Regions from separate parts of the Neobacillus pocheonensis genome, predicted to be linked through region 2. Evidence: riboswitches for the same ligand, from Rfam matches in the RefSeq annotation. Region 2 holds a riboswitch; each other region holds the start of a gene.

The links. A riboswitch is a leader RNA that binds a small molecule or an ion and turns the genes downstream of it on or off. The one in region 2 is predicted to bind S-adenosylmethionine.
Region 1: linked by a shared signal. The riboswitch ahead of ABES02_RS11385 (methionine ABC transporter ATP-binding protein) and the one ahead of ABES02_RS22855 (YezD family protein) in region 2 are both predicted to bind S-adenosylmethionine.
Region 3: linked by a shared signal. The riboswitch ahead of mtnK (S-methyl-5-thioribose kinase) and the one ahead of ABES02_RS22855 (YezD family protein) in region 2 are both predicted to bind S-adenosylmethionine.

What each region holds. Positions count from the first base shown of each region.
Region 1 is NZ_JBCNAD010000020.1:260,920-263,186, forward strand. It holds gene ABES02_RS11380 (O-acetylhomoserine aminocarboxypropyltransferase/cysteine synthase family protein) at 1-481, shown strand, start outside; SAM riboswitch class I at 604-708, shown strand; gene ABES02_RS11385 (methionine ABC transporter ATP-binding protein) at 870-1,895, shown strand; gene ABES02_RS11390 (methionine ABC transporter permease) at 1,888-2,267, shown strand, end outside.
Region 2 is NZ_JBCNAD010000044.1:26,080-28,346, forward strand. It holds gene ABES02_RS22845 (inorganic phosphate transporter) at 1-434, opposite strand, end outside; gene ABES02_RS22850 (phosphoadenylyl-sulfate reductase) at 409-1,125, opposite strand; gene ABES02_RS22855 (YezD family protein) at 1,201-1,314, opposite strand; SAM riboswitch class I at 1,428-1,530, opposite strand; gene ABES02_RS22860 (MBL fold metallo-hydrolase) at 1,706-2,267, shown strand, end outside.
Region 3 is NZ_JBCNAD010000038.1:137,363-139,629, reverse strand. It holds gene ABES02_RS20955 (carbon-nitrogen family hydrolase) at 47-832, shown strand; SAM riboswitch class I at 909-1,065, shown strand; gene mtnK (S-methyl-5-thioribose kinase) at 1,170-2,267, shown strand, end outside.

The DNA of each region.
Region 1 (2,267 bases), on a different contig from region 2:
GCAAAATGCCTTCTTGTTTACGCTTGGTCTTGAGACTCTCCATGTTCGCATGAAAGAGCATGTGGCCAATACTAATCAAGTAGTGGAATATTTGTTAAATCACCCCGCTGTTGAGTGGGTCTCTTATCCAGGGCATGCTTCACACCCTGATTATGATTTAGCTAAAAAGTACTTGCCAAAAGGTGCGGGATCTATGGTTATTTTCGGTATTAAGGGTGGAAAAGAAGCAGGGGCGAAACTGATTGATGCTCTTTCATTATGGGCGCATGTTGCTAATGTTGGGGATGCAAAGAGTTTAATCATTCATCCGGCTAGTACCACACATCAGCAGCTGGATGCGGAAGGACTCAAAGCAGCTGGTGTATCAGAGGACTTAATCCGTTTATCGATTGGAATTGAAAATGTTCAGGATCTAATTGAGGATTTAGAATCAGCGATTGAGGCGTCAACTGGGTTAACGTCGATAAAGGCCAATGTATAAAATTTCCTAAATTATTTTTTCAGAAATTTCATTGACACTCCTTTTTATCCGTGTTACGATAGCTTTTGTGAAATAATTACTTAATCGATTTAAAGTGTTAATTGAATATAGGATGCTTGATGCTCTTATCAAGAGAGGTGGAGGGATGTGCCCGATGAAGCCCGGCAACCGTCAATTTATTGAAATGGTGCCAATTCACACAAAGCGATTGCTTTGGGAGATGGGAGAAAGGATTATATTAATGATGCCTTTCTGCCTGCGCAGGAAGGCTTTTTATTTTCCTGAAATAGGAATCATTCCAATGGAACAATCAAACCCTATATTCAAGTAGTAGGTTGCAATTTCAGAATTTTAAGTAAACAGGATAAAAAGTAGGTGAAACCATTCAATGATTTCGATAAAAAATGTCCGAAAAATCTTTCCTTCGAAACAGGGGCAGCTAAAAGCAGTTGATGATGTCAACCTAGAAATTAAAGAGGGAGAAATTTTCGGAGTGATTGGATATAGCGGCGCAGGGAAAAGTACCTTAATCCGGATGCTCAATGGACTTGAACTTCCAACGGATGGTACGGTTACGGTGGCAGGTCGCGAAATTTCAAAAATCAAGGGAAGCGAGTTAAGGAAGGCGCGCCAGGAAATCAGCATGATTTTCCAGCATTTCAATCTCCTATGGTCAAGAACCGTTAGCGATAATATTGCCTTTCCATTAGAAATCGCCGGAGTCCCAGCCTCTCAAAGGCAAAAAAGAGTTAACGAGCTAATTAAGTTGGTTGGTCTTGAAGGCAGAGAAAATGCTTATCCTTCTCAACTTAGCGGTGGGCAAAAACAAAGGGTCGGTATTGCCAGAGCACTTGCCAATAACCCTAAGGTATTACTTTGTGATGAGGCTACCTCAGCGCTCGATCCTCAAACAACGGATTCAATCCTAGACTTATTAGTCGATATCAATAAACGGCTTGGATTAACAATCGTTCTAATCACGCATGAAATGCATGTCATCCGAAAGATCTGCCACCGGGTAGCTGTCATGGAAAGCGGGAAAGTCGTGGAGATTGGACCAGTATTGGATGTATTTAAAAATCCAGAACAGGCCATTACCAAACGCTTTGTACAACAGGTAACAGAACCGGAGGAAACAAAGGAAACTGTTGATCATTTGCTTGAACGATACCATACCGGACAAATCGTCCAGTTAACTTTTGTTGGCGAATCAGCAGAGCAGCCAGTGATTACAAATTTAATTCGTCATAACAACGTGACGGTTAATATTTTGCAGGGGAAAATTTCGCAAACGCAAAGCGGTTCATATGGAACCCTCTTTATTCATCTTGATGGGGATGACCATGAAGTCGACAAAGCCGTAGACTTTATCCGGTCGCAGCAGGTTGGAGTGGAGGTGGTTGTAAATGATTAAAGAATATTTTCCAAATGTTGATTGGCTAATTTTGTGGCAGGAAACAAAAAATACCCTTTATATGTCGGGGATTTCAGTCCTAGCAACCTTTATTTTAGGGACCCTGCTCGGATTAATATTATTTCTTACTTCAAAGGGAAACCTATGGGAAAATAAACCGATTAACGTGGTATTCAGTGCGATCGTTAATATTTTCCGCTCCATACCGTTTATCATCTTAATCGTGTTATTAATTCCGTTAACAACGATATTGGTTGGATCGATGATTGGCGTTAATGCCGCCTTGCCTTCACTAATTATTGGGGCTGCCCCGTTTTATGCGCGGATGGTGGAAATTGGCCTTAGAGAGATTGATAAAGGGGTTATTGAAGC
Region 2 (2,267 bases):
AGCCAAAAGATGGCAATCCACAAAAGCTTTCCTGCGAAAACAGATTGGTAGACAATCCCTGCACCAACCACAGAACCAACTGCTACTTCACTGGTGGAAAGCGGGATCCCAAATGTATTTGCTAAAAACAACGACAACGCTGCCGAAGCCAAAACAATTAAGGCAATGGAATCTGTAAAGGTTTTGCTTGGAACAATCCCGCTGCCAATGGTTTTGACTACCTCTCCGCCGCCAAGCCAGGCGCCGAGAAAAACAGCGATTCCGCACAGGAGCAAGGCCAGCTGTTTTTTTACCACACCGGCACCGTATGAAATTCCCATAGACGCCGCCGCACCACTGGCACCGATATTCACTGCAAAAAACAATCCGATAGTAACAGCAACGACTGTAAGCGTTAGAACCCCCTCCTTATGATGAGTGTAAACCGCACTCAGTCTTACTACTTCCTGACCAGCGCCCTTCACGGGAATCACCGTTTGCACTTACAGCCTGGGTACAAGGGAAGCACCCGATACTTGGGTAATTACGGTCATGCAATTCGTTATATGGAAGGTCTTTCGCACGGATATAATCCCAAACTTCATCCCATGTCCAGTGAATTAACGGACAAATTTTGATATTTTGAAATTTGTCATCCTTGTTTAAAAATTGTGTATTTTGCCTCGTTGGTGACTGCTCGCGGCGAAGACCTGAAATCCAAGCTTCTTTTTGCGTCAGAGTTTCCCTAAGCGGAATTACTTTTCTAATTTGGCAGCATTGGTTTGGATCTCTTTTCCATAAGGCTGACCCATACTGTGCAGATTGTTCATCTAATGTAAGAGCAGGCTGTTTCTTTTCAATATTTAAAGTTGGGAAACGGGCCTGGATTTTATCGATGACATCATAGGTTTCTAAAAAATGCAGTCCCGTATCAAGAAAAACGATATGGGCATCCGGTTTCACTTGATGAATGATATCGATTAAAACAATTGCTTCGGCTCCAAAGCTGGAAGCATAAACAATTTTCTCTTCTGAATAATTGTTATAGGCCCACTCTAAAACACCGCGAGCTCCCTTTGTTTCATCTTCTATTGAAAATGAATCTGAAATCTGATTCCAATTTTCATAAGTAACTGTACTTGTCATAGCTTAAAAACCTCCTCTCAGTCTACAAAAAAAGCAGTCTTCCATCCATTTATGGTTGAGACCGCCTCTAGTTTTCTAGTCAGCGCGTTTATTTGATTGAAGACGTACTTTTTCATTTTTTTCAATTTGAATTACCTTGCCATCTTGAACCACTAGGGTGATGGAACCAAATTTTAAGGTGCCAAGCATTTGCTCAAGATGCGAAGCAATTTCTTGCCATTCTGATGGTTTCAGATAATTCGCCCCCCTTTTCACAAAAACGCCTCTCCCATCGAGGAAAGGCGTCTTTACATATGTAAAACACCTTATCTCCCAAAATGAATAACATTTTGCTGGAATTGGCACCTTTCAATCGCAGGTTGCCGGGCTTCAACGGGCCAGTCCCTCAGCCGCTCTAGATAAGCGATATTTGATTGTTGATGAGGTTAATCCTACTATACCAATAGGGATTAGTCAATATAATTAATTAAAATATTTTAACAATTTATTTTGTTTATACATTTGTAACAAGAATATTTACTGTACGCTGGGAAAAAACTACTCAAGAACCATTTATCAAATGACAAGGAGTTCATTTTTAATGGATAAAGAGTTATCTTATGGAGATGATTATAAATTCATTCCGGCTACCTCTATTGGCAGTGGAGTTGGGGTATCTGTTTTGCCAGATTTGTATTGTCACACCATTCAGATTGTTAATATTTGTTTAGTTGGCAATCCGGAATCCAAAGAGTTTGTATTGATTGATGCAGGTATGCCTGGTTCCTCTGATGAAATCATTTCGGTTACAGAGGAGCGTTTTGGTGCTGGAAGCAGACCAAAGGCGATTATTCTCACACACGGACATTTCGACCATGTCGGTGCGATTATTGAACTGGTGAATCATTGGCAAATCCCTGTATTTGCCCACGAATATGAATTACCCTACCTAACAGATAAGCAGAGTTATCCAGAACCAGATCCTACCGTTGAGGGAGGAATGGTTGCGAAAATGTCGCCTTTATTTCCAAATGAGCCAATCAATCTCGGAGCGAATGTTGAAAAGCTCCCTCCTGATGGAAGCGTTCCATATTTACCTGGTTTCCGCTGGATCCACACTCCTGGACACACTCCAGGGCACGTTTCTTTTTTCCGAGAGAATG
Region 3 (2,267 bases), on a different contig from region 2:
ACAGCTTGTAAAGTAAAAATTCCGAACTTTCAAAGAGGTGGGAAACTTGAAATTGAAAATTACTTGTCTCCAAATGGATATCGCGTTTGGTAATCCTGAAAAAAACTATCAATCAGCAGATTTGCTTATTAAAAAGGCAATGGCAAATAAACCAGATATTATTGTTCTTCCTGAATTATGGACAACGGGGTATGATTTGACACGACTAAATGAAATTGCAGACATCGGCGCCAGCCAAACCATACAATTCCTCCAAAACGCAGCCAAGAAACATCACGTTCATTTTGTCGGCGGGTCCGTCGCCAATCAAGGAGAAAGTGGCGTGAAAAACACGCTTCTCATTGTAAACAATGAAGGTCAACTCATTCATCAATATAGCAAACTCCATCTGTTTAAACTGATGGATGAGCATCTCTATTTAGAAGCTGGTAACGAAAAAGGGTTATTTAGACTGGAGGACCAGCCATTTGCTGGTGTTATTTGTTATGACATCCGTTTTCCAGAATGGATTCGTACCCATACATCGCATGGCGCTGAAGCCCTGTTTGTCGTTGCAGAGTGGCCAGCGGCCCGTTTATCTCATTGGCGATCACTATTAATTGCAAGAGCCATTGAAAATCAATGCTTTGTGATTGCTTGTAATCGATCAGGGGCTGACCCAAAAAACCAGTTCGCCGGACATTCTATCGTTATTGACCCATGGGGCGAAATTATTGCTGAAGCAGGAGAAAAGGAAGAAATCTTAACAGTGGAGATTGAACTTGGTTCTGTAAAAGAGATTCGTAAATTGATTCCCATTTTTGAAGATCGAAAACCTGAAAACTATAAATAATTTTCAAAAAGTATTGACACTAATCTTTTTATCCTGTTATAGTACTAATCAGATTGAATAATTAAAAAATTAGATACTCTTATCACGAGCTGGCTGAGGGATTTGGCCCTTTGAAGCCCAGCAACCGACCATCATACCATTTTTTAATGGGGCGAATTAATTCGCTTAGGGTGAAATCCCCTAAAGGCACGGTGCTAATTCCAACAGAAGGATTTCTTTCTGAAAGATAAGAGGTGCGATAGACTTGTATGTCATCAAAGCCTCTTTTAAACAAGAAAGAGGCTTTTTTAGCGCAATATGGCGCAATCAAAGCCTCCAAAAAAAGGAGAAAAAAAGAATGAGTCTATTAAAACAACAAACCTATCAACCGTTAACTGAAACCGCTGCAATTAAACTAGCCTTAAGTTTAAATATTTTTACTAATAGTGCGGAGCTAACTTGCAAGGAAATCGGTGATGGCAATCTTAACCTTGTATTTCATATCGTGGATGAAAAGAATAAGAAAAGCATTATCATCAAGCAGGCTCTCCCTTACGCAAAGGTTGTTGGAGAAAGTTGGCCTTTAACCCTAAAAAGAGCAAAAATTGAAGCAGATGCATTAAAAACGTTTGGAGAGATTGCCCCAAATTATGTACCAAAGGTTTATTACACGGATGATGTACTCGCAGTAACAGTAATGGAGGACCTGTCTCACCTTTCAATTGCAAGAACGGGCTTTATTAAGGGGGAAACCTACCCGTTAATTTCTCAACATCTTGGCGAGTTTCTTGCTAAAACTCTATTTTATACATCGGATTACGGGTTAGGACCTGGTGCAAAAAAAGCAAGAGTTCATCAATTTATTAATCCTGAGCTTTGCAAAATTACGGAAGATTTAATTTTTACTGATCCATTTTATGATGCAGAAACAAATAACTTCGAAGCAGGATTAAGAGGAGCAGTCGAAGGACTTTGGCAGGACGAAGAATTAAAGCTGCAAGTCAATATATTGAAAAAGGCATTTTTAACTGATTCAGAGGTACTTCTTCATGGTGACCTGCACACAGGAAGTATTTTTGCAGATAATTCGGAAACAAAGGTAATTGATCCCGAGTTTGCCTTTTACGGACCGGCGGGATTTGATATTGCACAAGTATTTGCCAATCTTCTTTTCCAGGTCATTGTGAATGTTCCTAATCGTGAGACTTTTATCAATCACATTGAAACAGTTTGGAATGTTTTTGAAGAGGAGTATACTCATTTATGGGAAATAGAAAATAAAGAACCTCTAGCAAAAACAGCAGAATTCTTAAAATTTAATTTATCTAAATTTTTCGAAGACGCAATTGGATTTGCCGGCTGTGAATTAATCAGAAGAACAATCGGCCTAGCCCATGTTGCTGATTTAGATAGTATTGAAAATGAGCATGTTAGATTAGCAGCGAAACAAAAAACA